Regions from separate parts of the Thalassospira sp. SN3W genome, predicted to be linked through region 2. Evidence: riboswitches for the same ligand, from Rfam matches in the RefSeq annotation. Region 2 holds a riboswitch; the other holds the start of a gene.
The links. Region 2 has a riboswitch for glycine ahead of gcvT (glycine cleavage system aminomethyltransferase GcvT). Riboswitches for the same ligand answer to the same signal wherever they lie in the genome.
Positions count from the first base shown of each region.

Region 1: linked by a shared signal. The riboswitch ahead of P8T57_RS11305 (L-serine ammonia-lyase) and the one ahead of gcvT (glycine cleavage system aminomethyltransferase GcvT) in region 2 are both predicted to bind glycine.

Region 1 covers NZ_CP121124.1:2,498,534-2,514,711, forward strand. The annotation lists gene P8T57_RS11255 (squalene/phytoene synthase family protein) at 1-280, opposite strand, end outside; gene P8T57_RS11260 (hypothetical protein) at 398-1,096, opposite strand; gene P8T57_RS11265 (alpha/beta hydrolase) at 1,179-2,015, opposite strand; gene P8T57_RS11270 (methyltransferase domain-containing protein) at 2,064-2,870, opposite strand; gene P8T57_RS11275 (hypothetical protein) at 2,946-3,137, opposite strand; gene P8T57_RS11280 (RNA pyrophosphohydrolase) at 3,224-3,820, opposite strand; gene P8T57_RS11285 (divergent polysaccharide deacetylase family protein) at 3,859-5,322, opposite strand; gene P8T57_RS11290 (S41 family peptidase) at 5,424-6,686, opposite strand; gene P8T57_RS11295 (peptidoglycan DD-metalloendopeptidase family protein) at 6,725-8,071, opposite strand; gene gpmI (2,3-bisphosphoglycerate-independent phosphoglycerate mutase) at 8,052-9,644, opposite strand; glycine riboswitch at 9,919-10,018, shown strand; glycine riboswitch at 10,022-10,149, shown strand; gene P8T57_RS11305 (L-serine ammonia-lyase) at 10,220-11,635, shown strand; gene P8T57_RS11310 (dihydrofolate reductase family protein) at 11,788-12,321, shown strand; gene P8T57_RS11315 (hypothetical protein) at 12,328-12,984, opposite strand; gene rlmH (23S rRNA (pseudouridine(1915)-N(3))-methyltransferase RlmH) at 13,087-13,545, opposite strand; gene rsfS (ribosome silencing factor) at 13,628-14,017, opposite strand; gene P8T57_RS11330 (nicotinate-nucleotide adenylyltransferase) at 14,072-14,680, opposite strand; gene P8T57_RS11335 (glutamate-5-semialdehyde dehydrogenase) at 14,677-15,963, opposite strand.
Region 2 covers NZ_CP121124.1:1,407,507-1,423,684, forward strand. The annotation lists gene gcvPB (aminomethyl-transferring glycine dehydrogenase subunit GcvPB) at 1-351, opposite strand, end outside; gene gcvPA (aminomethyl-transferring glycine dehydrogenase subunit GcvPA) at 348-1,703, opposite strand; gene gcvH (glycine cleavage system protein GcvH) at 1,707-2,078, opposite strand; gene gcvT (glycine cleavage system aminomethyltransferase GcvT) at 2,169-3,281, opposite strand; glycine riboswitch at 3,339-3,441, opposite strand; glycine riboswitch at 3,445-3,568, opposite strand; gene P8T57_RS06350 (hypothetical protein) at 3,805-4,359, opposite strand; gene ispH (4-hydroxy-3-methylbut-2-enyl diphosphate reductase) at 4,626-5,573, shown strand; gene P8T57_RS06360 (homoserine kinase) at 5,606-6,580, shown strand; gene rnhA (ribonuclease HI) at 6,587-7,030, shown strand; gene P8T57_RS06370 (EAL domain-containing protein) at 7,276-9,675, shown strand; gene P8T57_RS06375 (protein meaA) at 9,699-11,756, opposite strand; gene ccrA (crotonyl-CoA carboxylase/reductase) at 12,059-13,339, shown strand; gene P8T57_RS06385 (acyl-CoA dehydrogenase family protein) at 13,493-15,160, shown strand; gene P8T57_RS06390 (methyl-accepting chemotaxis protein) at 15,395-16,178, shown strand, end outside.

The DNA of each region.
Region 1 (16,178 bases), 1.1 Mb from region 2:
TCTTGGCAGCCTGGATTTGCTGCTGCCAGTGATCAATCGCAATCAGGGTGTCTTCGCGGGCATAGTCGCGTTCATGATCGGTCAGTTCAAGGAACCCGTCATCGACAATATCGTCGATCACCCGCATCGATGCATAGGCCGCCAGAAAGAAACGCTGCCGTTCCGGGCCAAGGCGCATGGCCGCACGGTAAAGATTGGCATTTTTTGCCGCGGCAAGGTCGTTGCAGGCGGAAAAGGCATCGGCATTCGGCCCGTCTATCGGTGCTGGCATTCTTGTCATGCGGCGTTTCGTCTTTTCCTGATGATCCTTCTAGGAGTCATACAGCCTCGTTCGGGCAGGCAAAAGGGGAATTGAGCATTTCGTAAAAGATCACGTCCAAATTAAGGGGGCCTGATCCTAGAATTCCAGGCGATATCCGGCGGTCAGACCCAGCATCGCGTCAAAGCGATCAAGCGCACCGGTATTCGGATCAGGGGCAAGATCACTGGTCAATCGACCATGTAACCCGATCCAGATATCCTGAAACGGCATATAGGACAGGCTGGCGGCAATGCCCGCATCATCCGTGCCCGAAGGGGTGCCAGGATTGCTCGAAAAGTTCTGGCGGTAAAAGCCACCGGGGTGGTGTGTGGGGGTGACATCAAAATCATTGCGTTGGTCGGTGCCAATGCTTTGCCCGAGCGGGCCATTCAGTTCGAAAACCGGGCCAAAGGCAAAGCCCAGATTCGGGCGTGGGGCGTAGCCAATTCCGAACTGGGCCGCAATGCCGTTGTTTGTTGTTGGCTGGCTGTCGATTTCAAACCACAGAAGCGATGGGTCACTTTCCCCATCGCTGGATGGATTGTTCAGGACAATGCCGTGATTTCGACGAGGGGCGAAATAATTGCTCATCCCGCCAGGCAACGCGGGGGGCAGTATTCCGGGGACCAGTGAATTTGGCGAACTGTCAGTCTGGGGCATGCCAATTGTCACACCGGTTTCATCTGGCGTGGCGGGCTGGATCGACTGGGCACGGGCCGCGTGCGAAAAACCGCCCGTTGTCGCGGCAACGGAAAGAATCGCAACAGACCACGCAATTGGACTTGATACATGCATATCTCGTGTTCCGACAACCTGATCGCAACTGGTGCACATCCCCTTGTGCAAACAAATTCTGGATGTTTCCGGCCCCGGTTTGTCAGTCGGCAAGGAACGCCTTGATGGCTTTTATCTGTTCCTCGTCATTCAAATGGGGTGCATGTCCGCAATTTGCTACAGTTAAAATCGGCATTTCCGGTTTTTGTTCCCGCATTTTTTCGACAATGGCGGGGGGAATCAGATCAGATTTCGCACCGCTGATCAGCATCACCGGGCAAGAAATAGCGTTGAATTGATCCCATGCATCAAAAGAATCAATATGTTCGGCAAAGACGCGCATGACTTCGGGATCATAATGCATCATGAAATTTCCGTTCGGCAGACGTCGCACCGAGCGCGCGGAAATAAATGACCAGGTGGCTTCGTCGGTGATGCCAAACGGCGCATAGATCAGTTTGACGATTTCTTCGACATCATGGATCGTTTCAAATTCCGGGGTGGCCCCGACATAGGATTTGATCCGTGCGACTGCCGCAGTGTCAAGTTCCGGTCCGATGTCATTTAAAACCAGCTTTTCGATCCATCCCGCGGCTTCGGCGGTCATGGCAAGCCCGATCAGCCCGCCCATTGACGTTCCGATCCACTTGCAGCTTGAAATCCTGAAATGTTCAAGCATTTCGAAGGTCTGTGCGACATAGAAGGGCAGGGTATATTCCCGGTCGGGATTCTTGGCCCATCCCGAAAGCCCGCGTCCGATCATGGACGGGCACAGGACAAAATACGTATCAGTGAAATTCGGCGCGACATGATCAAAATCATCGGCCAGTCGCGCCAGACCGTGGCTCATGACAAGGGCCGGTTTTTGGGGATCGCCCCACGTCCTGACATGAATTTCATAGCCGCAACAGGGAATAAAATGGTCACGAAAGGCGGGCATGGGGTGCTCCGTTTGTAATGCCCGCCAATAGAGACTTTAGCGTTGAATTTATGCGTCGCGTTTGCGGGCGATCATGAATAACCGGTTGAATGGAAACAGTGTGACGCCATCATCACGCGGCGGATAGACCTGTTTCAAGCGGGTTTTGTATTTTTCACAAAATGCGGCGCGCGCATCATCATCGGGCAGGGCGGCAAGAACCGGGCGCAAGGCGGTCGATGATGTCCAATCGAAAACGGGGTCTTCCCCATGCAGGACATGGCAATACTGGGTCTGCCACAGGTCAATGGCATCGCAATCGATGGACAGGACATCAAAATAGTCGCCCGGTCGCATGATCCGGATTTGCTGGGTCGCCCCGGCAACCGCATCGCGCCATTCAATTCCGGCTTCGCCAATCAACTGATGACTGGGTGCAAGGAAATTGTTCGGCACCTGAATGGCCAACAGTCCGCCGGGACGCAAAAACCGTGTCAGGCGGGGGAACAGTTTGGCGTGTTCGGGAATCCATTGCAGGGCGGCATTGGAAAACAGGATATCAACGGGGTTATCCGCTTCCCATTGCGCGATATCGGCCTGTTGCCATTCGATATTCTCGTCGCGCTTGGCGGCTGTTTCCAACATTTCTGCCGAAGAATCGATCCCGACAATCTGGACATCGGGATTTTCCGGTGTGCGATACGCCTGATCAAGCAACGCGGTGATGGATCCCGGCCCGCAGCCAAGATCGACAATGTGACGTGGCAAAAAGCCATCCGCCGGTTTGGGCAGACGGGCAATCAGGTCTTTTGCCGGGCGACGACGTTCATCGCCAAACAGACCGTAACGAACAGGATCCCAGTGTGTATTGCTCATACCCTGATCCATAACGTGCCCGGTCCCGAAAGAAAACCTTAAAGGCGATATCTACCGATATCTCGGCGGCAGACCTTATTTATACCCGTCTTTTTCCAGCTGGTCATAATGTCCCTTGATCAGTGCGAACATGAACAGCACCGCACCAAAGAACAATGCTAGGCCCACAAAATAGGAATATCCATCATGTGATCCCGAAGCATAGAACAGGCCGAAAATCCCCACCACAATCGTCAGGACACCGAAGATCAAGCGATCCGCACCCATCTTAGAACTCCTCTAAACTTCTGATGTATCTTGATTTTCTGCAATCTATCGATTTGAGCGTATTGATCAAGAAATAACGTGGCGTCTTATGCCGTCCCCAAATTTCGAATTCTTTGAGGTACATCACGAAAGATTTCGACAAGTTGCAAATAAACCGGTCTTTTGAACGGGACAATCAGATCGGGCAAAGTTCCGAAATCGGTCCAGCGCCATGCATCAAATTCAGGATGGGGAACATCAATTTTGATATGTTTTTCCTTGCCCGTAAAGTGCATGGCAAACCATTTCTGTTTCTGGCCGCGATACTTGCCGCCAAATGCCTTGCCAATCAGGTGATCGGGTAAATCATAGGTCAGCCAGTCGGGCGTTTCGGCAACGATTTCCGCCTTGTCGGTGCCGATTTCTTCGGACAATTCGCGAAGCGCTGCCTGTTCGGCGGTTTCGCCATCATCTATCCCGCCCTGTGGCAATTGCCATGCGCCTTCAAACCCGATCCGGTTGCCGATCCAGACCTGTCCCTCATCGTTAAAAAGTGCGATCCCGACACAGGGGCGATAAGGCAGGTCTTCTGCGGTCAGCGTTGATTTGTCCGTGCTGCCGGTTTTTATCTTCTGATCCCCGGCCTTCTGATCATCGTCGGCTTTGGCTGCCTTCTTTGATTTGCCGCCCGATTTCTTCGCCATCAATACCCCCTGACAAACCGCATACGGTGGCGGTGTCATCAATTTTCGATTGTTTCACTTTCGCCGTCACCAGTATCGGACGGGGCGGCATCCTTTTGGGCGCGTTCTTCGGCCAATGCGGCGTCACGCCGGGCGGCTTCCGCCTCGTCCGCAGACTGCGGTGTGACCTGCAATTTTGCAAGCGCCGAAACCGGTGCAAGCTGAACGCCCTGGCGGGCAAGTCGTGACGACCAGTTCCGAAGGCGCTGTATGGTCACCGGATAGGATTGCGCAATTCCGACGGCAACGCCGTTGCTTTTTGCCAGTTCGACCAGATCGTTAAGCCGGGCGTCGATTTGTCGGCGACTTGGAATTTCGTCGATCATGATGTTGCCAACGGCATTCGGACTATCGGCATTCGATGCCAATTGCGCGCCAAGGCTCACGGACCCGGAATTGGTACCTTCAACATACATAAGACCGGTCCGGTCGACGAATTCGATCACTGGACGGATGGCGCTATCGAGGCTTCCGAATTTCGACCCAAGATAACTGACGACGCCCGCATAGCCCGGGAACCGTGCGAGCAACCATTCAAGTCGCACAAGGTTTTCCCCTTCCGGCAGGCTGGTCAAAAGCGCGCGCGGACCGGGATCAGATAGCGGGAAGTCGATCGGCTCCATCGGCAACTGCAAGAATATCTCGTGGCCCATGGCGCGCGCATCGGCGGCGACCTGTTGCAGATTGTTGGCATAGGGCGAAAGCGCCAGCGAAATATTCAGCGGCAAATCTTCGATTGCCGCCTTCGTTCTGGTGCTGTTCAGGCCTATACCGGTCACGATGATCGCGACATAGGGCTGGCCTTCAACCCGTTCGAAGGGCCGTTTATAGGCATCAAACGGCGTCGTGCCATCATCGGCAATCCGCGGAATACGACCGAAACTGCCTTCTTCATCCAGACCAGGAAGCGGAGCCGGGCGCAGGGGATCGGGTTCTATCGGCTGATCAAGTGCGCCTTCTTCGGCAAGGGCGGCGAGTTCTTCCGGGGTTGGTGTTGTCGTGCCATCCACTGCGCCCTCCTGACCGGGGGTGCCAACCAGATCTGAAACGCCTTCAAGCTGTCTGGCGATGTCTTCGGCACTTTGCGGATTGTTGGGATCACTAGCGGCTTTGGCCAGTGCTTCCTGCTCGGCGCGCGTGCGTTCTTCGACGTCGCGTACGCCTTTGGCGATTTCTTCCTGAAGCTCGCGCTCGGTCCCGGGAACGGCGACGATGGTTTTGGGTGATCCAAGATGAAACAGCCGCCAGCCGGTTTCAGGATCAAGGATCGGGATAAGTCCGACACCCGCCGCGGCAATCGGGCTTAAAAACAGCGCAATTATCAGGAGTTTTGACAGCCACCAGCGCCGTGATGGCGGATGCTTGGGCAGACGTTCCCATTGAACCTCGATCGGCAGCTCGTTAAAGGGAAGATCCTCGTCCGACAGAGCGTCTGAAACATCATCTGTTTCAGGATTGCCCATGTCATCAAGAGGATCCCGTTCCTTCTTTCGGCCAAACCGTAAGGATTTTATGAGTTTCCTGATCACGAAAGGTCAGTCTCTTTCGGTCTGCGGATCGCACCTCACCCTTGCGGGCGGGGTGCGAACAGGGCGATGCCCCGGATCATATCAAGTGCACGGGACAGCTGATAATCTTCCAGCGCTATTTCCTCGGCAGCATTGCGGCGATCATTGGCATCGCTTTCGGCGTTGCTGATGGTTTCATCCTCGTTGCGCAATGCACCATTCAGATCGGCTTCGGATCGGCGCTGGGCGGCTTCGATGCTTTCGACACGGGCCTGCGGGACGATGATGTCAGGCACGATGCCGACTTCCTGGATCGATTTGCCCGACGGCGTGTAATAGCGTGCCGTGGTCAGACGCAGTGCCACATTGCCGGGCATCGGAAGGATTGTCTGAACCGATCCCTTGCCGAAACTGCGTGTTCCCATGATGACCGCGCGGCGGTGATCCTGAAGGGCACCGGCAACGATTTCGGATGCGGATGCCGAACCGTCATTGATCAGAACGATCATGGGAAGTCCGTCGGCAAGATCGCCCGGACGGGCATTGTAACGTTCGGTATTTTCGGTATCGCGCGGGCGGGTTGATACGATTTCACCCTTATCAAGGAATGCGTCCGAAACCGAAATCGCCTGATCGAGCAACCCACCAGGATTGTTGCGCATGTCAATCACAAGGCCCTTGATTTCCGGGCCGATCTGATCGCGCAACTCGGTGATCGCACGTTGCAGGCCGCTAAAGGTCTGCTCGTTGAATTTGGTGATACGGATATATCCGACATCATCCTTTGCTTCGGATCTAACCGACTGGATCTTGATCACGGCCCGGGTCAGGGTGACATCAAACGGTGCGGTTTCACCCTTGCGCATGATGGTCAGGATAATGTCCGTATTGACCTTGCCGCGCATCATTTCAACCGCTTCGTTCAGGCCAAGACCACGGATCGGTTTGCCGTCGATATGGGTGATGAAGTCACCAGGTTGCAAACCGGCCTTTTCGGCGGGCGTGTCATAAATCGGGGAAATGACTTTGACAAAGCCTTCTTCCATCGTGACTTCGATACCAAGCCCGCCGAACTCGCCGCGGGTATCGACCTGCATTTCCTCGAAATTATCCATATTCAGATAGGAGGAATGCGGATCAAGCGATGTCAGCATGCCGTTGATGGCCGCTTCGATCAGCTGCTTGTCATCTACTTCTTCGACATATTTCGATTTCACCTGTTCAAACACATCGCCAAACAGGTTCAGCAGCCGATAGGTTTCGGCTGATGTTGTTGGTGAAGATTGCGCCAGCGCGGGCGAAGCAAGGCCCAAAGTCATGCCGGTAGCGAGTGCGAATACTGCCAATCGAGAGGTTTTCATCCACTTACCTTGCCGTTTTTCGAGGCCAGCCAGGGAAGCGGATTGATCGCTTCACCGTCATGGCGCATCTCCAGATAGAGTTTAGGCGATAATTCACCCATTATTCCAACAGGTTCACCCGCCAACAGATATTGTCCTACCACACTGTCGAGCCGATCAAAACCAGCGATAAGGCTATGGTATCCTTCGCCGTGTTCGATAATCAAGAGGCGGCCATAGCCACGGAAGGGCCCGGCGAATACAACTTTGCCGTCAAAGGGCGATACGACCTGCGCGTTTGGGCGTGTGTCGATCTCGATCCCTTTGGAATGTGTAACCGCCAGTCCGTCCGGTCCGCGGGACCGTTCACCAAACAATGTAACGACCTTGCCGCTTGCGGGCATACGCAATTGTCCGTGTGCCAGCGTGATCGAACTGCCGACAGAAAGCTCTTCATCATTTGCCGATGGTGCCTTGCTGGCAGGGGCTGTTTTTTCCGCAGGGGTGGCGGGCGGCTCGTTTCTGGCAATTGTCGATGGGGCCGGGGCCGGTTCGGGTTCCGTGCGCTTGGCGATCTGGCGTTCCGGTTTCATGCGGGGTTCGGGAACGCCTTCCGCCCGCTTTTTCAGGCTTTCCAGAAGATCGCCCAATGATTTTGCCTCGGTCGCCAGTTCATTGACGGCGCGCGATGCCATTTTGGCCTCGGCCTCGGTTTCCGAACGCAGTTTGCGCTTTTCGTTAAGCAGGGCGGCCAGTGACTGGCGCTCTGCCTGTAATTCTTTGGTGGCGGCTGCCATTTCGCTGCGGCGCGTGCGGATGTCTTCGCGAAGGGTGCCAATTTCTTCAAGCTCGGCGCGCAAATCGCGCGCATGCTGTTCAACACCGGGCAGGGCGGCCTTTAACAGGATGGCTGACCGCAATGTATCCTGCGGGCTGGTAGGAAGGGCGATCACAGCTTCGGGCGGGGTGGTCGACAAACGCTGCAATGCCATCAGGATGCGGGCATATTGCCCGGCTTTGTCTTCAAGGCTGGTGGCGGCCCGCTTTTCGCGCACTTCAAGTTCGGCAAGCTGATCTTCAAGATCGGTCAGGGTTGTTTCAAGGCGCTGGGCGCGTCTGGCGACCGAAATGGCTTCGGATTGAAGCGCCTGTTCCTCGGTCCAGAGTTCGCGCGATTTACGCGCCAGGAATTCTTCCTGCTTTTGCTGCTCTGACAGCTGGCTTTCAAGTTTATCAAGCTGACTGTCGACCTTGCGTAGCGACTGGGCAAAAGACGGCGCTGCCCCGCCCGCGATCATGGCTGCAATCACAGCCAGCGCAGGCAGGGCGGTCTTGGAACGCAGATCAGTTCGCAAGAAGCGCATCATTCCCTTTCAAACCCTTGATCAACGGTTTGCCGGTCATTTCCGCCGGTTGCGGTAGCCCGAGAAGCTGCAACAAAGTCGGTGCCACGTCGGCCAGGCGACCATTTTCCAGTGTCGCGCCTTCGGGTCCATTCACCAGAATGGTCGGCACCAGATTAAGCGTATGCGCGGTGTGCGGCTCGCCGGTTTCCGGATCCACCATCATCTCACAGTTCCCGTGATCGGCGGTAACGAACATCACGCCGCCCACCGATTTAACCGCATCAACAACCTGCCCAAGGCAGGTATCGACGGCTTCGGCGGCCTTCATCGCGGCGGACAAAATGCCGCTATGGCCGACCATGTCGGGGTTGGCAAAGTTCAGAATGATCGCGTCATAGGTTTCAGCCCTGATCGCCGCCACCAGCTTTTCGGTCACTTCCGGGGCCGACATTTCCGGCTGCAAATCATAGGTCGCGACCTTGGGCGATGGCACCAGAATACGGTCTTCGCCCTCGAAAACCTGTTCTTCGCCGCCGTTAAAGAAGAAGGACACATGCGGATATTTTTCGGTTTCCGCGATGCGCAACTGCTTCATGCCAGCCCTGGAAACGACTTCACCAAAGATATTTGGCAACACCTGCGGCGGATAGATCGCATCCATATATTTTGCATGGTCGGATGAATATTCAACCATACCGGCCTGCACGGCAAATCTGATCGGGGTGCCACGGTTAAACCCGTCAAAGTCCGGTGCGCAGATCGCGGCCAGAATTTCACGCGCGCGGTCGGCCCGGAAATTGGTCATCAAAATCCCGTCGCCGTCTTTCATGCCGGCATAATCGCCAATCACGGTCGGCAGAACGAATTCATCCGTGGTGTCGGCATCATAGGCTGCCCTGATTGCGCCTTCGGCACTTTCAGCGGTGCGGCCATCGGCGTAATTCTTGCCCTTTACCATCGTGAAATAGGCCTGGCTGACGCGTTCCCAGCGATTGTCGCGGTCCATCGCGTAATAGCGCCCGGTAACGGTCACGATTTCAACATTGGCATCACCAATCTGTGCGCGGAATTTTTCAAGGAATTTGGCGGCACTTTTGGGGGCGGTATCGCGGCCATCCAGATAGGCATGGATTTTTACCGGCACACCGGCCGATGCGATGATTTTGGCAAGGGCAGCCATATGGGCCTGATGGGAATGCACCCCGCCTTCGGACAGAAGCCCCGCGATATGACAGACACCCCCGCTTTCTTTCAGCTTGGCGATAACCTTTTTGACCGTATCGGTATCTGCGATCGAACCGGTTTTGACAGCCTCGTCAATTTTTGGCAGTTCCTGCATCACAACCCGGCCGGCACCAAGATTCATATGGCCGACTTCGGAATTGCCCATCTGTCCTTCGGGCAGGCCGACATCAAGACCGCAGGCTTTCAGAAAGCCGGTCGGATTGTTGGCATAAAGCGCGTCCCAAACAGGGGTATTGGCCAATGCAACCGCATTGTCCTTGCTTTCCTCGCGATAACCCCAGCCATCCAGAATGCACAGCACCACCGGACGCGGGCGCTTTACGGTATTTGATACAGTCACAATCATAATCCCACGAACTAAAGTACACGAAATAAGGTAAAAGGCTGAATTACCGGTAAAGATGGTTATTTTCCGGTAATTTTGCCATCCGTACAAAGACGCCGGGCGCGGTGGGTCCGCCATCAGACGCTGCCAATCATAGCATTTTCAACGCGCAATCTATCATGAATGCCGGTATTGAACAGCCTTCCGACCGGGTATTTTTTGTGTGCTTGCAAAGTCGCTTTTTGACAAGGATCATCACCTGCCTGTAATCTCGGGCGTTACGGTGATACCTCGAATAACCGCGATGGGAGAGCCCGCTTTGATCCCGCGATCAGATCGGCGCCGAAGGAGCAATAGCCCCGAAAACTCTCAGGCAGATGGACCGTTGCGGATTGAGGCTCTGGAGAGAGAAAGCGGTACGGGGCCAACGCCCGGCACCATATTTCCACCGAAGGATGAAGCCATGGCGTCAAAGACTTCTTTGTTTTTGGCAACAGGGCGCACAATCTCAGGTCAAGGGACAGAGGGGGCAAGACACCGGTTCTATAACGTCATGTGGCATTGATCCGCATGACAAAGAGCCGTGGGAGGCCCATTTGACCGAAGAAAATAAGCAGCGTCCGCAAGACGTTAATCTTTCCGTTGTCGATCTTTATACCATCGGCATAGGCCCATCGAGTTCGCATACGGTCGGCCCGATGCGCGCGGGCTATCGGTTCTGTCTGGAACTCGAAGCCCGGAATCTTTTGGAAAAAATCGGCTCGGTAATTGTTGATCTTTACGGATCGCTTGCCCTGACCGGCAAGGGGCACGCCACCGATACCGCGGTGATCATGGGGCTTTCGGGGGAACGACCGCGTTCGGTTGATCCCGACCGGATCGCACCGACAATGGATGCGATTGATAAAGATCACGCATTACAGCTTTACGGCGCGCATCCGGTTGCTTTCAACCGGGATACCAACCTTGTTTTCCATATGACCGAAAGCCTGCCCGAACATCCCAATGGCATGCGGATCACCGCCTTTGACCGTGACGGTGTTGTTTTGCACAAACAGGAATATTTTTCGGTTGGGGGTGGGTTTATCGTCTCGGGCGATGATCGCGGGGCGGAATATTCCGGCGATAATATCACGCTGCCTTATCCCTTTTCCTCGGCCGATGAACTGATGGCGATCTGTAAAAAGGAAAAGCTGTCGATTGCCGAAGTCATGGCCGAAAACGAAAAAAGCTGGCGTGAACCTGACGAGACCGAGGAATTTGTCGACCGCGTGCATCGCGCGATGATGGATTGTATTGAGCGTGGCTGCAAAACCGATGGCATCCTGCCCGGCGGGCTGAATGTCAAACGGCGTGCGCGCAAACTTTACCTTGAGCTGACGGAACGGCCAGAAGCGGGGCTTAAGGACCCGTTGACCGTGATCGACTGGGTCAATCTTTATGCCCTTGCGGTTAACGAAGAAAATGCTGCCGGTTCGCGCGTCGTGACCGCCCCGACCAACGGGGCGGCGGGTGTTATTCCCGCCGTGCTGCGCTATTACGAACGGTTCGGGGCCAATGTGACACAGGGGAAAATACGCGAATTCCTGTTAACGGCGGCGGCCATTGGTTCGATCTATAAAAAGCGTGCGTCGATTTCTGCCGCCGAAGTCGGTTGTCAGGGCGAGGTCGGTGTGGCCTGCTCAATGGCGGCAGGCGCGCTTTGTGCCGTCATGGGCGGTACGCCCGAACAGGTTGAAAACGCCGCCGAAATTGGCATGGAACACAACCTTGGCCTGACCTGTGATCCGATTGGCGGTCTGGTGCAGGTACCCTGCATCGAACGCAACACCATGGGGGCGGTCAAGGCGATCAATGCTGCCCGTCTGGCGATGCGCGGCGATGGTCAGCATACCGTGTCACTCGACAAGGTGATCGAAACCATGCGCCAGACCGGCATTGATATGCAAAGCAAATACAAGGAAACCAGTCAGGGCGGGCTGGCAGTCAATGTCAACGTGGTCGAATGTTGAGCTGACAGTTTGAAATACCGACCAAACACCCTCGAAGCCGCCGTTTCGGGGGTGTTTTTCATCCGGCCTGATTCTTGCCACCTTGCGCCTGCAATCTGATATCATTGAGAAATCAAAAACGGGGCAAAGACCCCGAACAGGTTGGGCAAAGCATGAAAAAGAAACTGTTCCGCATCTATATCGCGGTCAGTCTGGATGGCTATATCGCGCGCGCCAATGGCGCGGTTGACTGGCTTGATCAATTCGATCCGGTCGAGTTCGATTTCGAGGGCTTTCTGGGCACCGTGGGAACACTGATCATCGGGCGAAAAACCTTTGATCAGGTGATGGAATTTGGCGACTGGCCCTATGAAGATCGCCGCACGATTGTCCTGACATCGCGCGATTTGCCCGATAACCGCCCGGCCAATACAGAGGCCTATGGCGGTAGTCTTGTGGAACTGGCAAGCCAGCTTCGCGATGACAGGTCCGATACCGGCGATATCTGGATCGTCGGTGGGGCCAGTGTTGTGACCCAATTCCTGTTTGGCGGCCTTGTCGATCAGCTTGAAATGTTCATCATCCCCGAAATTCTCGGTGATGGCATCCGGCTGTTTGGCAGGGATGCTGTGGGCACGACACTGAAACTGGTGGCATCGGAGCACTACAAGTCCGGTGTCGTGCGCATGCAGTATGATTTGCGTTAAAGCCGGTTACTTAAGCGTTTCCAGTTTTTCGGTAATCTTTGAGGAAAGTTCGCGTAGGGCATTAACAGCACTGCTTTGCCAGTCGCTGTCGAGGACCATCTGCATCTTTTCCTGATAGCTGTCGGTGACAGTAACCGGTTCGCCCTTGTTCAGTTCGTTGCCCTTCAACGTCACTTCGGACTTGTTATGCACCGTGACCTGCCAGAAACCGGGTTCGAACCATGACCAGAACTTGATCAGGTCGGCATCGACGGAGTCGGCGCTGTCATATTCGGCGTCCCCCGGTTCAAGAACACGGTATCCGGCCTGTTTGAAGCCGTTGGAGATTGCCTTGTTGACAGCATCGGCAACGGTTTTGCCTTCGGGTAGCAAAACATCCCCCAGTGCCATTCCATAGGTGTTGCGTTTGCGGGCATAGGCACGCGATGTAAAGGTGACATCATCAATCTCGTCATTCGACAGCGACGGGATATCCGGTGTTGACGGATCAATCTCGAATTGGCGTTTGTCTTCGACCGAAACGATTTTAACGGCCGGCCCAGTCGCCGGGTTCTCAATTTTGGCCGGTTCCTGAATTTCGACAACGCTACGCGAAGCTGCGCACGCGCCGGTCAGCATTGCCAAACCGATAGCGGCGGCAATCTTTAAGTATCTGTTTTGCATCGTTAATTCCCCTACTCAAACAGATAGAGAAATACCCATGGACAAATTTTGAAACAACTTATCCAAGAGTGGGGGAACCAATGCTTTTGGTGACTTTGAGGATTATTCCCGGTGATAGGGATGGTTGGTCTGGATGGCGTGGGCGCGGAAAAGCTGTTCGGCAATCAGGGCGCGGACCAGCATATGGGGCCATGTCGCCTTGCCAAGTGACCAAAGCGTATTGGCGCGTGTTTTGATGGCGTCCCCATGCCCGTCGGCCCCGCCAATGGCAAAGGCGATATTTCCGGCATATTGATCGATCCAGCCTTCAAGCTTTGCGGCAAAATCGATGGAGCCATATTCGCGGCCATGCTCGTCAAGTGCGATCAAAAAGGCATTTTCGGGGATGACGCCCAGTAAAAGCTCCGCCTCGCGGTCTTTGAGCTGATTGGGGGGCAGCTTTTTCTTCTCTTCGACTTCCCGCACGGCAAAGGGCCAGCGCAGGCGGGCTGCGTAATGGTCAAAAAGATCTTTCTCGGGGCCGTTCTTCATCCGGCCCACTGCCGCAAGGGTAATTTGCATCTTTCCGATCTGGCTCCGGCCCGCAAGGGGACCACCGATGGCCAATCCTCGCGGTGGTCAGGGCAAACCGGGGCGGACTGTATTAATACAGTCGCGCCGCCTGCTGTTTAAGCGCCGGATTTTCAACGCCCCACATCTGTTCTATGTTGTAGAAAGCGCGAACTTCCGGGCGGAACAGATGGACGATGACATCGCCGGCATCAACCAGAACCCAGTCGCCCTGTTCCTTGCCTTCGGCCTGGGCACGGCCCTGACCTGCTTCTTTCAGCTTTTCGACAATATGCTCTGCCATCGACGCCACCCGTCTGGAGGATGACCCGGTTGCAATGATCATATGATCGGCAAGGGAGGTTTTATCGATCAGATTAATGGTGACAAGGTCTTCGGCCTTGTCGTCTTCTAGCGTGCTCTGGATAAGGGCAAGAAGCTCGCCCGGGGTCAGAGTCTTTTTTGCGGTACCTATGGTCGCCACCTCAATTTACGCAAGAGAGCCCGATCCGTTTCGGATCCGGGGAACTCCCGCCGGTCAAACCTGCCATCTGCCTTCGGCGCGGATTGCGGTCGAAGAAGCCGGATGGCGCTTTATTGGCAGGTAAACCCAGGCCGGAACATCGAGATCGGCCAGCAAACCCGCCCTGTCCGATGGGATGCGCCAGCGTTCCATACGCTTGGCTGCCGTCCCGGACAATGCCTTGTTAGAATACCCCTCGCGGTCAAGAACCGCAATGGGAGCGCGCAAAATCAACCTGTCCCACCATTTCCATTTATGAAACTGGGCCAGATTGTCCGCCCCCATCAGCCATACGAACCGCGTTCGGGTAAAACGACGCTGCAAGGCTGCGAGAGTGTCGGCCGTATAACGGGTTCCCAGTTCGGATTCAATTGCAGAAACAACAATGCGGGGATGCTTTGCCATCATCAGCGCCGAATCGAACCGGTCGGCAAGGTCGGCCATACCCTGGGCGGGCTTGAGCGGGTTTTGCGGCGACACCAGCCACCAGACTGCATCAAGTTGCAGGGTTTTCAAGGCTTCCAGCGATATATGCAGATGCCCTTCATGCGCCGGGTTAAACGACCCGCCCAGCAATCCGACGCGGGGCGGGGCACTATGACTTCTGGGCGTCGAAAAACTCATGGGCGGGTCTGGCCGGTGCCGCGCACGATGTATTTATAGCTGGTCAGCTGTTCGACTCCGACCGGGCCGCGTGCATGCAGCTTGCCCGTCGAAATGCCAATCTCGGCCCCCATGCCAAATTCGCCGCCATCGGCGAACTGTGTCGATGCATTGACGATCACGATGCCGGAATCAACACCATTGAGGAACGTCGCGGTCGCATCGGTATCCTCGGCCAAAATGGCGTCGGTATGATGCGATCCATATGTGTTGATATGGTTGACCGCTTCTTCGACGCCATTGATGACCTTGATCGACACAATGGCATCAAGATATTCGGTGATCCAATCATCGTCCGTGGCAGGCAGGATGCGGGTGTCTGCCTTTTGCGCGCTGGCATCGCCACGCATTTCACATCCCTTGTCGGCAAGGGCCGCGGCAATTTTCGGCAACAGATCATCGGCAACCACCTGATCAATCAGGATGGTTTCGGTCGCACCGCAAATGCCGGTCCGGCGCATCTTGGCATTCACCACGATATCGACGACTTTGGTCACATCCGCACTGGTATGGACATAGGTATGGCAAAGCCCTTCCAGATGCTTGAACAGGGGAATCCGGCTTTCATCGGTAATGCGCGATATCAGCGACTTGCCGCCGCGCGGGACGATGACGTCGATGTAATCGGACAGTTTCAGCATCTCGCCAACGGCGGCGCGATCCGTCACCGGGATCATCTGAAGCGCATGTTCGGGCAAACCGGCATCGAGAATACCGGCAAGCATGCAGTCAAAAATCGCGCGGGATGAATGGAAGCTTTCCGAACCACCGCGCAGGATGGCGGCATTGCCCGATTTGACGCACATGGCACCGGCATCGGCCGTCACATTCGGGCGGCTTTCATAAATGATACCGATCACGCCAAGCGGCACAGACACGCGCGTGATATCAAGACCGTTGCGCTCTGGGCTCCAGCGGGCAAGTTCGCGACCAACCGGATCGGGAAGGTCGGCAACTGCCTCGACCCCGGCGGCCATGCCTTCGATACGGGCGGGATCAAGTGCAAGACGATCCAGTAGTGCCGGCGTCAGGCCCTTTGCACGGCCTGCTTCCATGTCGCGTGCATTGGCGGCCAGTATGATATCGGCATTTTCGCGCAATTTGCGTGCGGCTGCTTTAAGGGCGTTGGTTTTTGGTTCGGATGGGACCTGCGCCAGTTTCAGCGAAGCTTCACGGGCATTGATGCCCATGTCGTGCATCAGTGCTGCGATGTCCTGGGTTTCGATGCTGGCAAGTGCCGTCATGGTCCTGGTTCCGTTCCTTGAAGATGTCCCGCAGGCCGGAATTCCCGGGGCGGGCTTATCGCAATTTTATCGACAATTTGACAAAATATCCCTCTGACCGCGTAACTGCAATCATCTAGGAACGATAAATCAATGTTTTGCGAACTATTCCGTAGACGGCAAGACATGCTTTCTTGTCCGACTTGCTTGCCAAATCATTGATTACGGGCCATCTG
Region 2 (16,178 bases):
GCCCTGAACCGTGCTTTCGGGCTGCATCGGATGCAGGTCGGCAAGACCGGGCATCCGCGCAACCTTTTCATTCAGGCGCGGGTTATGTTTCATCGTGCACGAACCCAGCGGGAAGAAGCCAGAATCGATGCCAAAGTTTTTCTGCGACAGGCGCGTGAAATGACGCACCACCTGCGGCTCGGACAGGCCCGGAAGACCAACATCGCTATCGCGATCAAGGCCGCCAAGGCGTGATTTGATGCCCGCTGGCTTCGGAAGGTCAACACCGGTACGACCCGGTTCGCCCATCTCGAAAATCAGCTTTTCCTCGAGCACAAGGCCACGGTTACCGGTATGGGTGGTAAAGCTCATGCCAGCACCTCCTTCAATGCAGACGCAAGGTCCGCGATGTCTTCGTCGGTGTTGGTTTCGGTCGCCGCCACCAGCATGTAATGGTCCAGATCGTCCCGGTTCGGATACAGGCGCGACAACGGAACCCCGCCAAGGACACCCTTGCCAACCAGTGCCTCGACCACCTCGGCTGCCGGTTTGGCAAGCTTGACGGTGAACTCGTTAAAGAAGCTGTCATTGACAACTTCCGCACCCGGCACCGCATCAATCGCATCGGCGGTCTTGCACGCGGTTTCATGGTTAAGCGTTGCCACACCACGATACCCGTCTTCACCCAGAAGGCTCATATGCACCGTAAAGGCCAACGAACACAGCCCGGAATTGGTGCAGATGTTCGATGTCGCCTTTTCACGACGGATATGCTGTTCACGCGTCGAAAGTGTTAGAACAAAACCACGTTTGCCGTCCTGATCGACCGTTTCACCGCACAGGCGACCGGGCATCTGGCGTACCAGTTTGCTGGTCGTGGCAAAAAGCCCGACATATGGCCCGCCATAATTCAGGTTGTTACCGATCGACTGGCCTTCGCCGCAGACGATATCCGCGCCAAAGCTGCCCGGCGATTTGATCGCGCCAAACGCCATGGCCTCGGTAAACACCACGATCAGAAGCGCCCCCTTGGCATGGCACGCATCCGCAAGCTTCGTGTGATCCTGAATGCGTCCGAAAACGTCCGGGTACTGGACAACCACACACGCCGTCTGATCATCAATCAGATCGTCAAGCTCATCCGCGGTTGCCTGCTTTTCCGGGTGCCCGTCACGACCGGCAACTTCGGTATCGCTATACTGGCAATAGGTTTCCGTGACTTCACGGTAATGCGGATGCAACCCACCCGACAGAACCGCTTTCTTGCGGCGCGTGGCCCGGCACGCCATCAGAACGGCCTCCGCGCACGACGTTGCCCCGTCCCACATCGATGCGTTGGCCACATCCATGCCGGTGATCGATGCCACCTGGGTCTGGAATTCGAACAGATACTGCAACGTACCCTGCGCGATTTCCGGCTGATACGGGGTATAGGCCGTCAGAAACTCACCGCGCTGGATGATGTAATCGACCGTGGCCGGAACATGGTGGCGATACGCCCCCGCGCCCAGGAAACTTGGCACGCTGGCCGTGCCGATGTTTTTGGCGGCCAGTTTCGCCATGTCGCGTTCGACCTGCAATTCACCAAGATGATATGGCAGATCGACCGGCTCGGACAGCAGCGCGCCGTCGGGCACGTCGCTATATAACTCGTCAACGGACCCGGCCCCGATGGTTTCAAGCATCGAGGCGCGATCCGCACTGGTTAGCGGAAGATAACGCATATCTTAAAGGCCTTCGACAAAGTCTTTATACGCAGCTTCGTCCATCAGCTCATCAAGCTGGGACTCATCGGAAAGTTCCATGCGGAAGAACCAGCCATCGCTTTCCGGGGCTTCGTTCACCAGTGCCGGATTGTCATCAAGCTCTTCGTTGGCTTCGACAACGACACCATCAAGCGGCGCATAAACGTCGCTGGCGGCCTTGACCGATTCGACAACCGCCGCATCGCCATCCTTGGTCAGCTTTTTGCCAACTTCCGGCAGCTCGACATAAACGATATCGCCAAGCGACTGCTGGGCGTAATCGGTAATGCCAACGGTCGCGACACCGTCTTCATATTCAACCCATTCATGTTCCTGCGAGAATTTTTTAGCCATGGTAATTCGTCCCTGTAAGATCAGTTGTCTCTAAAATCTCGGTATCTTTTGCGGGCCGCAAACGCTGCCCGAACTCTTTTTTTCTGATGATCAGCCGCGATAGTAACGATGTGCCGCAAACGGCAGCTCGACGATTTCCGCCGGGCGTGCCTTGCCGCGCACCATCAGATCGACTTTGGTACCCGGGGCGGCAAATTCAATTGCGACATATCCCATCGCAATCGGGCCATCCACGGTCGGGCCGAAACCACCGCTGGTGATTTCGCCAATTTCTTCACCGTCACTGTTCAGGACAGCCGTATGTTCACGCGCCGGTGCCTTGCCTTCGGGTTTGATCCCGACACGTTTGCGATCCGCGCCATTGGCAAGCTGATCAAGGATGACATCCGCCCCCTTGAACCCGCCTTCTTCGCGACGACGCTTGTTGATGATCCAGTTAAGGTCGCCTTCGACCGGGGTGGTCGTGGTATCGATATCGTTGCCATACAGGCAAAGACCAGCTTCAAGACGCAGCGAATCACGCGCGCCAAGGCCAATCGCCTCGACCTCTTCCTCGGCCAGAAGCTTGCGCGCCAGCTCTTCGGCGCGCTCGTTCGGCACGGAAATCTCATACCCGTCTTCGCCGGTATAGCCCGACCGGGTGACAAAGCACGCGATACCGGCAATATCGATCTCGGCAAAGCTCATGAATTTCATATCGGCAACCGAGGGTGCAAACCGCGCCAGCACGCGGGCGGCATCCGGGCCCTGCAAGGCCATCAATGCGCGGTCATCAATCTCGATCAGCTCCACACCGTTATCCAGATTGGCCCGCATATGGACAATGTCATCATCCTTGCACGCGGCATTGATCACCAGAAACAGGCTGTCGCCCGCATTGGTGATCATCAGATCATCCAAAATCGTGCCATCGTCATTGGTGAATGCGGAATAACGGGTGCGGCCGGGTTTCAGGATCGCGATGTCACCGGGCACCAGCTTTTCAAGCTCGGCCACGCGATGTTCACCGGTCAGGCGGACCTGCCCCATATGCGAAACGTCAAACAGACCGGCCTTCGCACGGGTATGCAGATGTTCGCCCTTCACCCCCAGCGGATATTGCACCGGCATGTCGTATCCGGCAAACGGCACCATCTTGGCACCCAGTTCCACATGCAAATCATAAAGGGCAGTTTTCAGCAGTTCGGTTTGATGATCGGCCATCAAGGTCTCCAGACAGTCGTTGCGAAACATAGCCGACCAGTGGCCAACCACGTCCCCCTCTGTCTTGGAGCCTGAAAGAATCACAGCCGGTTTGAATACCGGTCTGCTTACATCTTCGGCGAGGCGCACATCCATGTTCGATGCCGCCTGCTTTCCAGAGTCCCATCTCCCCGCGGTCCGTTTGCCTGAGAGTTTCCGGGGTGGTTGCTCCTTCGGCGTCCGCGCAATCCCTATCGATGTAATCACGCACATCGATCAAGACCGTGGCACTCTCCCACGGGGATCATTTGGGTATGCCTCCTTATACGGATTTGAATCCGACCAGACCAGCCCCAAAAATCATATCCTCTCCACCCCATCCATTGGTATGAGGATTAAAAGCCCTTTTTTAGCCCCTCCGGCAAATGCCCATTATTTTGTATGAGGATTACCGAAAACGAACTTTTGTTCAAAAACGAAAACCCCGCCACGCGAGGCGGGCGGGATTTGATTATTCACCAAAAATGAATAATAGGCGGGATTATTAATTTTTTCCGAAGCGCCGATTGTAATCAAGCTGATCGGCACTCAGCTGGAAACCAAGGTAAATTTCATAGTCCGGACCGGCCCAGACATCATCCAGCGGCACGTTCAAAGTCACCTGCTCGTCGCGATAGCGCGCCAGGTTCAAATTGCTCGGAAACGCCATCTGAACATCAAACAGATTCTTCTGGATAAACTCGCCAGACGGGTCCTTAAGTGCTACGAAATACTGGAGTTTTGCGTTGCGCCCCTGTGCGGCCGGGCCCAGTTCGGCATTGATCACCGGGCTGATCACGACGTTCAGCACCTTGTCATCAAGGTCATAGCCGCAATCACCCAGATAACCGCCAAATTCGGCTTCAAGGATCACATCGGTCAGGTCTTTGCCCTGACCGCTGAACTGCACCAGTCGGGCGGTATCATTGGGCAGGAAGGCCCGCGGACATGCCGGAACCGGCTGCTCTTCGAACGGGTTGCTGCTGCACGCCGCCAGAAAACCGGCAAACGACACCAAACCCAATGCACAAACACGCCGCAGTCCGTTCGCAATCGTCATCCAAGCCTCTATAGAACTGGTCAAATTCGCGGTCATCCCCCACCATGGGCACAACCGCGCGCAGTCTATTCGCTCCGATATGGCGACACAACCCGCTTCCGTTTCAAATCGCGGTATGCGGCGTAAATACATGGCCGGACATAGCTGAACATGCATCTTTACACGGTGTCTGTCATTGCGTGCACGGTGCTGGCAGGTTATGTAACGAAGACATTTGAATAATCGCGCGGCTGGTGTCGCGCATCATGAACATTCGGACCCGTATCATGTCTGACAAAGCCGACCTTCGGATCATTCTTGCCAACCCGCGCGGTTTCTGTGCCGGGGTGGATCGTGCGATCGAGATCGTCGAAAAGGCGCTGGTGAAGTATGGCGCGCCGGTCTATGTCCGCCACGAAATCGTCCACAACAAATTCGTGGTCGACCGCCTGCGCGATATGGGCGCTGTTTTTGTCGATGAACTCGATAGCGTCCCGGATGGCGTGCCAGTAATCTTTTCCGCGCACGGTGTGCCGAAATCGGTCCCCGAAGCCGCCGAAAGCCGCCAGCTTGAATATCTTGATGCGACCTGCCCGCTGGTGTCCAAGGTCCATCGTGGGGCTGAACGCCACCATGCAGATGGCAAACATATCCTTCTGATCGGCCATGCCGGTCATCCCGAAGTCATCGGCACCATGGGGCAGTTGCCACCGGGCAGCATGACCCTGATCGAGACCGAAGAAGACGCCGAAAACCTTCAGGTCGAAAACCCCGAAAACCTTGCGTTTGTGACCCAGACCACCCTGTCGCTGGACGATACGGCCAAGATCATCTCGATCCTGCAACGCCGCTTCCCGGCGATCGAGGTCCCGAAGAAAGAAGACATCTGCTATGCGACCACCAACCGCCAGCACGCGGTCAAGCTGATCGCAACCGACGCCGATGCCATTCTGGTTCTGGGCGCGCCAAACTCGTCAAACTCGAACCGACTGGTCGAAGTAGCCAAACGCGAAGGATGTGACCGTTCGGTTCTGGTCGAACGCGCCAAGGATATCGACTGGTCCAAGCTTGACGGCATTTCGACGCTTGGCATTACCGCGGGCGCATCCGCCCCGGAAATTCTGGTCGAGGAAGTCATCGATGCCTGCCGCGAACGTTATAACGTCACGGTCGAAACCCTGACTTTGACCAATGAAAACGTCACCTTCAAGCTGCCCCGCCAGCTTGCCAGCTAACCCCGCCCTGATGCAGGAAATCCGGATATCCCATGGCCGTCTATACCGACGTTTCTGACGAAGATATCGCCCGTTTTGTTGCCGAATACGATATCGGCAATGTGATTTCGTTCAAGGGAATCGCCGAGGGTGTCGAAAATACCAACTTCCTGCTTCAGACCGATCAGGCATCCTTCATCCTGACCCTGTATGAAAAGCGTGTGAACCCCGATGATCTGCCGTTTTATCTGGGCCTGATGGATCATCTGTCGGCCAAGGGGCTGAATTGCCCGACACCGATCCACGGCAAGGACGGGGTTGCGTTACGCCGTTTGTGCGGACGTCCGGCCGCCATCACATCCTTCCTGAACGGCATGTCGCCACGCCGGATCATGCCCCATCACTGCACCGGGCTTGGTGCAGCACTGGCGCAACTGCACACCGCCGGTCAGGATTTCGACATGTATCTTGGCAATGCGCTAAGCGTTACGGGCTGGCGCCCGCTGTTTGAAAGCTGCCGTGCTGATGCCAACGGCGTTCAGCCCGGCCTTGAAAAACTGATCGAGGATGAGCTGGCCTTTCTTGAAGCCAACTGGCCCCATCAGTTGCCCGCGGGCGTGATCCATGCCGACCTGTTCCCCGATAATGTGTTTTTCTTCCCGGGCAAGGATGACGTATCGGGCCTGATCGATTTCTATTTCGCGTGCAATGACCTTCTGGCCTATGACATTGCGATCTGCATGAATGCCTGGTGTTTCGAACCTGATAACAGCTTCAACGTCACCAAGGCGCGCAACCTGCTGTCAAGCTATGGCAAGGTGCGCGCCTTGTCCGATGACGAACTGGCCGCCCTTCCGATCCTTGCGCGCGGGGCGTCGTTGCGGTTCCTGCTGACCCGTCTTTATGACTGGATCAATACGCCCAAGGATGCGCTGGTCACACCGAAAAACCCATGCGAATACATCAACAAACTGCGCTTTCATCAGCGGATCGACAGTGCCAGCGCCTATGGCCTGGGCGAGGAATAGAATTACATGACCGGAACGGACAATAAACGCGTCGAGATTTATACCGACGGCGCGTGCAGCGGCAACCCCGGCCCCGGTGGCTGGGGCGCGATCCTGCGATTTAATGGCGTGGAAAAGGAAATGTCGGGCGGCGATCCCGAAACCACCAACAACCGCATGGAAATGATGGCCGCCATCAGTGCGCTTGAAGCGTTGAAACGCCCCTGTGTGGTCGATATCTACACCGACAGCAGCTATGTCCGTGACGGAATTACCAAATGGATTTTCGGCTGGCAGAAACGCGGCTGGAAAACGGCGGATAAAAAGCCCGTCAAAAATGTCGAGCTTTGGCAAAGGCTTCTGGATGCCCTGAAACCTCACAAGGTTGAATGGCACTGGGTCAAAGGACACGCCGGACACCCGGAAAACGAACGATGCGATGAACTCGCCCGTCAGGCCGTGCCGAAATAAACCCGCCCTAAATAAGAAATCCGAAATAAACTGGCATACAAGTGCTTGAAGCTGCTGCACTTCGATCCAAAATAGATGGATCGGATTGCTTTTTGTGAACGCTATATGAAAAAAATGAAATCAAACTTGCTTTTGGGCTGACTTCCAGATTGAGTAACGTCAGTGTCAGGGATGTTGGACCCCGTCCTAAGGTCGGGTATGGTTGCCATTAACTAGTCGATAGTGGGTGCCGAGGAGAAATACGCTTGTCGCGCGGATCGTACGGCTTTTTACAACGGAAGTCGCTTAGCAGCCGATTGCTTTTTATCGCGCTGCCGCTGGTTTCCCTGTTCTCCCTCGCGCTGTTCGTTGTCTTCGGATACGTCAGTTACACGGTTCTGCGTGACGACCTGACTGAAAAAATCGAACAGACCGCCGATATCAATGCCCGCGTTCTGGCGACACCGTTCTGGTATCTGGATGTCGACAATATCGAATCCGCCCTGAATGCCATGAGCCGGGATCGCGATATTGTCGCCGTGCTGGCACTAGGTGCTGACGGCACCGAATTTGCCCATACCGGCGTGTCACAATCCGAACTGAACGACACCCTGCGTCTGTCGCGGCGCGTGTTCTTTGAACGCAATAATGTGCGTCATGACGTCGGCGAACTTGTGATTTACTTCACAGAAGCCCGCGTTCAGGATTTGCTGTTCCGCCGGATGGTGATCGACATGATCCTGTTCGGCCTGCTGATTGCGGTTGTCGCCGCCAGCCTTCTGATCGCCAACAAACGGTCGATCAAGGAACCGCTGAACCGGCTTTTGCATTCCATCCGCATGACCAAGCATGGCCGCCTGCGCCGTCCGGTGGAATGGAACAGTTCGGATGAACTGGGTCTTCTGATCCGCGAATATAATGAAATGGTGACCCTGCAAGGGCAGGCACAGGAAGAAGCCCAGCGCAAACAGGCTCTTCTCGAAGCAACCCTTCACAATATCGGCCAAGGCATATGCCTGTTCGATCAGGACCTGAACCTGATGGTCTGGAACGAACGCTATATCGAATTGCTGAACCTGCCGCGCGATCTGGTCAAGGAAGGCACACCGCTTTCCGATATTCTGCGTTACAACGCCGAACGCGGCGAATATGGCGATGTCAGCATTCAGGCCCTGATTTCCGACCGGGTGGCGATTGCGCGCCGTCGCGAACCGTACCGCATGGAACGCACCCGCCCGAATGGCCGGGTCGTTCAGGTGGACCACAACCCGATGCCCGGCGGCGGTTACGTTGCGACCTATACCGACATTACCGAACGCAAACAGACCGAAGCCCGCATGCGCCATCTCGCCGTGCATGACGTCCTGACCAGCCTGCCGAACCGCACCCTGTTCCTTGACCGTCTGCGTCAGGCATTGCTATCCGCCCGCCGGTTCCAGCGCGGGGTCACGGTGCTGTTTGTCGATCTGGACCGGTTCAAGGACATCAACGATCACTTTGGCCATGATGTCGGCGATCTGATGATCCAGGAAATGGGGCAGCGCCTGTCACGGATCATCCGTGATTCCGATACCGCCGCCCGCCTTGGCGGCGATGAATTTGCCATCATCCAGACCGATGTGCAGAATATCGAAGACACCATCGCCCTTGCCCAACGCATCATCGATGAACTATGCCAACCGTTCGATTGCCGCGGCATCCGCCTGCATTCGACCGCCAGTGTCGGCATCACCCTGTTCCCCGAAGACGGCGAAAATCCCGAACAGCTGGTCAAAAACGCCGATATGGCGATGTATGCCGCCAAGGCCGAAGGGCGCAACAATTACCGGTTCTTCCTGCCGTCGATGCACGAGAGGGTCAAGGAACGCAAAACCATCGAAGAAGATCTGCGCAACGCGCTCGAATATGATCAGCTTGAACTTTACTATCAGCCGAAAATCGACTGCCGCACCGAGCGGGTTGTCGGCGCGGAGGCACTGGTGCGCTGGCACCACCCGGATCGTGGTCTGATCCTGCCGGGCGAATTCATTTCCGTGGCCGAGGAATGCGGCCTGATCAACCGGCTGGGCGCATGGGTTATGAACAAGGCCTGCCAACAGACGCAAATCTGGCGGGAAACCACATTGCCGGGCCTTCGGATCGCGGTGAACCTTTCACCGGCACAGTTCCAGGATGCCGAACTGGTCAGTTCTGTTACCAAAATCATGGATCAGACCCGCCTGCCCGATGGCACGCTGGAACTGGAAATCACCGAATCGATCCTGATGAATAACCCGGAAAAGGCCGTTTCCACCTTGAACGAGCTTAAGGCCCTTGGCGTGCGGATCGCGATTGACGATTTCGGCACCGGTTATTCATCGCTGAACTATCTGAAACGTTTCCCGGTATCCTCGATCAAGATCGACCGGTCGTTTGTCAACGACATCCATGTCGATATGGATGACAAGGCAATTGTCGATGCGGTGATCGGCCTGGGCCACAGCCTTAATCTTGAAGTCGTCGCCGAAGGTGTCGAAGAAGTCGAACAGCACGAATATCTGCGCGACAAGGGATGCGACTTCATTCAGGGCTTCCTGTTTGCCAAACCATTGCCCGCCGCAACCTTTGAAAGCTGGGTTCTTGAACGCCACAGCAGCGAACCGGCACGGGTTGCCGTCAAGAGCTGAGCAAATCCGCAAAACCGCCGCAATCAATAAATCGCCGTTCCGGCCCCTTCCGGCTTGCCTTCGATGTTACGCGGTGCCGGATGTTCGGTTGATTTGCGATCCACCAGATCGACAATTTCGGAAATCACCCGGACCAGCTGGTAATCCTTTGGCGTATAAACCGCCGATACCCCCATCTGGCGCAGGACAAGCATATCCGCATCCGGGATGATGCCGCCAACAACGACCGGGATATGCCCCGCCCCGTGGGCACGCAACCCATTCACGACTTCGCGCACCAGCGGCACATGCGACCCTGACAGGATCGAAAGCCCGATCACATGCGCGCCTTCGTCGATAGCATTGCGCACCAGTTCATCGGGCGTCCAGCGAATGCCGTCATAAAGCACGTCGATCCCGGCATCGCCCGCCTTGACCGCGATCTGTTCCGCCCCGTTGGAATGGCCGTCCAGCCCCGGCTTGCCGACCAGCATTTTCATGCGTTCGCCAAGTTTTTCGGAAACCTCGTCCACGCGACTGCGCAGTTTCTTGATGTCTTCTTCGTCACCGGTCACGATCATCGATGTGATGCCGGTCGGTGCACGGTATTCGCCAAACACCTGACGCAGCGTTTCCGACCATTCCCCGGTCGTGACCCCGGCATGGGCACACGCAATCGAACTTTCCATGATGTTGCGATCTTCGCGGGCGGCGGCTTCAAGATCGGCAAGGCTTCTGGCAACCGCGGCCGGGTCGCGACCGGCCCGCCATTCTTTCAGCTTTTCAATCTGTTCCTGTTCGGCCATGTCATCGACCGTCAGGATCGATTTTTCCCCCGATGTCAGGGGTGATGCTTCGGTTTCGGTATAGGCATTCACACCGATCACCTTGGTCAGCCCGGTTTCGATATCGGCCAGACGGCGCGCATTGGATCGCACCAGTTCCTGTTTCATGTAACCAAGATCGACTGCGGCAATCGCCCCGCCCATGGCATCGATTTTCGCCAGTTCTTCGCGTGCACCGTCCTTAAGCAATCCGACCTTGCGTTCAATCGCCGGATTGCCGTCAAACAGGTCGTCATATTCCAGAAGGTCGGTTTCATAGGCCATGATCTGTTGCAGGCGCAGCGACCATTGCTGATCCCACGGGCGCGGCAGGCCAAGGGCCTCGTTCCACGCCGGAAGCTGCACGGCACGCGCGCGCGCATTCTTTGACAGCACCACCGACAGCATTTCGATCAGGATGCGATACACATTGTTTTCGGGTTGCTGTTCGGTCAGGCCAAGCGAATTGACCTGCACGCCATAGCGGAACCGGCGATATTTTTCATCGGAAATGCCATAACGATCCCGCGTGATTTCATCCCACAATTCGCAAAATGCCCGCATCTTGCAAATCTCGGTCACAAACCGGATACCGGCATTCACGAAAAATGAAATGCGCCCGACAACCTTGGCAAAATCTTCTTCGGGCACCTGACCGGATGCCTTGACCGCATCAAGCACGGCAATCGCAGTCGCCAGCGCATAGGCCAGTTCCTGCTCGGCAGTCGCCCCTGCTTCCTGCAAATGGTACGAGCACACATTCATCGGGTTCCATTTCGGAACCTCGCGATAGGTAAAGGCCGCAACATCGGTGATCAGTTTCAGACTGGGTGCCGGCGGGAAGATATAGGTCCCGCGTGACAGATATTCCTTGATGATGTCGTTCTGGGTCGTGCCTTGCAGGCTGTCGCGCGGCGTTCCCTGTTTTTCGGCAACGGCAATATAAAGCGATAAAAGCCATGCCGCCGGTGCGTTGATCGTCATCGATGTGTTCATCTGATCAAGCGGAATAGCCTCAAACAGGGTCATCATGTCGCCCAGATGCGATACAGGCACGCCGACCTTGCCGACCTCGCCGCGCGCCAGAACATGGTCCGAATCGTAACCGGTCTGGGTCGGCAGATCGAACGCGACCGACAGCCCCGTCTGCCCCTTTGCCAGATTCTGGCGATACAGCGCGTTCGATGCGCTGGCCGAACTGTGCCCGGCATAGGTACGGATCAACCACGGGCGGTCGCGTTCCGGCTTTGCTGCACTGCGTTGATTTTTCATCGACATAGCGACCTCGCGTATCTTTATTACCCAAAAGCTTTATGTTTGTTACAAGAAAACGTTATTAAATTACCTACTAGACATCACTTGGATAATTATATAACAATTTGTGCAACGCGATAAAAGCAAAAACTAAGAAAGCATTCGGGGAACCCGGCTACAACCCAAGGGAAACCGGTGCATTTCAGGGAAAATATCACAAGTTCCGTGGCTTGGAGGATTCGTCGACCGCAGCGCAACACAAGGTAATTTTATTACCAGCCATTTACAGCGCATCCCGGATCGACCCCGAACAAGGAGTGAAGGCCATGAATACGACTGCTGAAGTTCTGCCGTTCCGTGGTGGTCATGAAGAAAAAGACCTGTATGAAATCGGCGAAATCCCGCCGCTGGGTCATGTGCCGAAAAATATGTATGGCTGGGCCATTCGCCGTGAACGTCACGGCGAACCCGATACCGCCATGCAATGCGAAGTCCTGCCCGTCATCCAGCCCGACAGCCACGAGGTCCTCGTCCTCGTGATGGCGGCAGGTGTGAACTATAACGGTGTGTGGGCGTCGCTTGGCAAACCGATCTCGGTCTTTGACGTGCATGACCTGCCCTATCACATCGCGGGATCGGATGCGTCGGGCATTGTCTGGGCGGTTGGGTCAAAGGTCACGCGTTGGAAAGTCGGTGACGAGGTCGTCATTCACTGCAATCAGGATGACGGCGATGACGAGGAATGCAACGGCGGTGACCCGATGCTCTCGCCCACCCAGCGCATCTGGGGCTATGAAACACCGGACGGATCATTCGCCCAGTTCACCTGCGTGCAGGCCCAGCAGCTCATGCCACGGCCCAAACACCTGACATGGGAAGAAAGTGCGTGTTACACGCTGACCCTTGCCACCGCATACCGCATGCTGTTTGGCCATCGCCCGCATATCCTGCGCCCCGGTCACAATGTTCTGGTCTGGGGGGCGTCGGGTGGCCTTGGATCGATGGCGATCCAGCTGATCACCACGGCGGGTGCCAATGCGATTGGCGTGATTTCCGATGAAAGCAAACGCGATTTCGTGCTGGGCCTTGGGGCCAAGGCCGTGATCAATCGCAAGGATTTCAATTGCTGGGGCCAGCTGCCAACCGTGAATGGCCCGGAATTTGGCGACTATATGAAAGAAGTCCGCAAATTCGGCAAGGCGATCTGGGACATCACCGGCAAGGGCAATGATGTCGATATCGTCTTTGAACATCCGGGCGAACAGACCTTCCCCGTATCGTGCAATGTGGTCAAACGCGGCGGCATGGTCGTGTTCTGTGCCGGAACGACGGGCTTTAACCTGACCTTCGATGCGCGTTTTGTCTGGATGCGCCAGAAACGCATTCAGGGCAGCCACTTTGCCAACCTGAAACAGGCCGCCCAGGCCAACAAGCTGGTGATTGAACGCCGCATTGATCCCAGCATGTCCGAAGTGTTTGGCTGGGACGATATTCCGCGTGCGCATATGAAAATGATGCGCAACGAACACAAGCCCGGAAACATGGCCGTTCTGGTTCAGGCCAAACGCCCGGGCATGCGCACCCTTGAAGAAGCAGTCGACGCCTAACCCACATAAAGCGTCGGCTGACCGTTGGTGGCCCTGATGCGTTCTCGCCCGATCCGCATCGGGGCTGCCACTTTTCAATCCTTGCCGAACCGGCAGGACAACAATGATAGTCTGCTTCATGCACCAGATGGACCGAACCCGAGGACCAGACCGATGACCGATAATGCCCTGCTGCCCGAACTGACCCGGCTTTGCGATGATGCGCTGGCGGCCCTTGCCCCGGTGCATCACGCCGCCGAAACCGCCATGCGCGAAGACGTGACGGTGGATGGCAAAATCGATGCCAGCGCACTGGATGAAAACCAGTATGCCGCCCATGGCTTTGCATGGTTTTCCACCTATGTCACCGCACTTAAGCAGATGAAGGCATGGGCTGATCGGCTTGAAACGCAGGGCAAATTCGGAACACTTGAACAATTGATCCTTCAGGCGGCCTTTGGCGAATATCTGGCGCAAATTCAGGGCGGTATCGCGATGTCGCAGGGCGAGTTCATCCGCCTTTCAACCCTTGGCGTTCCGGGCGATGTGATAGCAGCCCTTGGCGACAGCCGTGCGGTCACGACCCTGTCAGGCATGGGCAACAGCGACGCCACCCGGCGCGCCATTGCCGATCAGATCAAGGACAGCCTTGATACCGGCCGATTTGGCGAAACCGGGCTTGAAGACGAAACCCTTGATATGGTCCGCGATCAGTTCCGGCGCTTTGTCGATGAAAAGGTCAGCCCGCACGCCCATGGCTGGCACGAACGCGACGAACTGATCCCGATTGAAATTGTCAACGAGATGTCCAAACTGGGCGTTTTCGGCCTGACCATCCCCGAAGAATACGGCGGGCTTGGCATGGGTAAAACCGCGATGTGCGTCGTGACCGAGGAACTCTCGCGCGGCTATATCGGGGTCGGATCGCTTGGCACCCGGTCCGAAATTGCCGCCGAACTGATCCGCCTTGGCGGAACGGATGCGCAAAAGCAACATTACCTGCCCAAACTGGCATCGGGTGAAATCCTGCCAACCGCGGTCTTCACCGAACCCAATAACGGATCGGATCTGGCGCATCTGCGCACGCGCGCGACCAAGGATGGCGATACCTATAAGGTCACCGGCAACAAAACATGGATCACCCACGCGGCGCGTTCCGACCTGATGACGCTTCTGGCGCGCACCAACCCCGATGAAACCGGATATCGCGGGCTATCCATGCTGCTTGCCGAAAAGCCGCGTGGCACGGAAACTGATCCGTTCCCGGCCAAGGGCATGAGCGGCGGCGAGATCGAGGTGCTTGGCTATCGCGGCATGAAGGAATACGAGCTGTCCTTTGACGGCTTCGAAGTCCCCGCCGAAAACCTTCTGGGCGGCGATGAGGGCCAGGGCTTCAAGCAATTGATGGCGACCTTTGAATCGGCGCGCATCCAGACGGCTGCGCGTGCCGTTGGCGTCGCCCAGAACGCGCTTGAAATCGGCATGCGCTACGCACAGGACCGCATCCAGTTTTCCAATCCGCTTTACAGCTTCCCGCGGGTTTACGGCAAAATCGCCTGGATGGTGGTTGAAACCATGATCGCGCGCCAACTGACCTATTTTTCCGCCATCGAGAAAGATCAGGATATCCGCTGCGATATCGAAGCCGGCATGGCAAAGCTTCTGGGCGCGCGCGTTGCGTGGTCAAATGCCGATAACGCGCTTCAGATCCATGGCGGCAATGGCTACGCGCTTGAATACCAGATCAGCCGGGTTCTGTGCGATGCCCGCATCCTCAACATCTTCGAAGGGGCGGCCGAAATTCAGGCGCATGTGGTAACCCGCGGTCTTCTGGGCCGATAGCCAACGATTGGTCCCTGATGTCGTCTCTCTCCAGCGAACCGTGGCCCCGGTGAAAAACCTGGGTAAACTTGGCCCGTCACCCTTGACGGGCCTCTTTCTTGTGTCAACCTAAAGTATGATATCTCTATACCTACCTTGCGGTGGTAACATCACCCCAATCAGCAGGTAAAAAATCGAAAAAATCGAAGCCTGCGCGGCCTGATGTGCCGATGGGGAAACAGGGAGAGACGTTTCATGAATCACGCGTCTGCATCACCGGAAAATGCAATTTTCACGCGTGCACATGCTGCGCGTGAAATCTTTGACAAACATGCCGACAAGCTCGCCGAAAGCCTTCTGGCAGAGCTGTTTGGCACAGGCCAAAGCAGCCGCAATCCGCACGATCCGAAGGCCCATGTCAGCGAACTGGCCAAACGCCTGCGCACCTTGATGGCAGCCAATAGCGGATCGGATTTCGATGCCTGCTTTGCCGATCACATTCTGGCCGATGCCATTGCCGGCATCCCCGCCAGCCGCATCGTCCAAGCCTACCACAACACAATCGAAAATTTCGCCAAACTGGCGGCAACCGAGGGGCGCGGCCGACGCGATCCCGGCGTTCTCGATGCCTGCCGTTCGATGCTGATGGGCGATATGGCCTGCCTGATGGCCAAGGCCGAACGCCACGCGGCACAGGCAAGGTCGGCATCGGAAATCCAGTCGATGTCGGAAATCATCGAACGCGAAACCGATAACATCATCGCCGAAGTCGGGTTTCAGGCCGGGCGCACCAATGACGTCGCGCAAACCATGGCGTCCGATGCGCATGATCTGTCGGAACTGGTTGAACGGATCACGTCAACCACCGCCATTGCCAGCAACAATGTTTCCACCGTCGCCTCCGCGACCGAGGAATTGCAGGCATCGAGCGAGGAAATCGCCGACCGCATCCACAAAACCAACGACATCGCCAGTCAGGCCGTGACCCGCGCACAGGAAACATCGGTCACGATGAACAGCCTGTCAGACACCGCAAGCG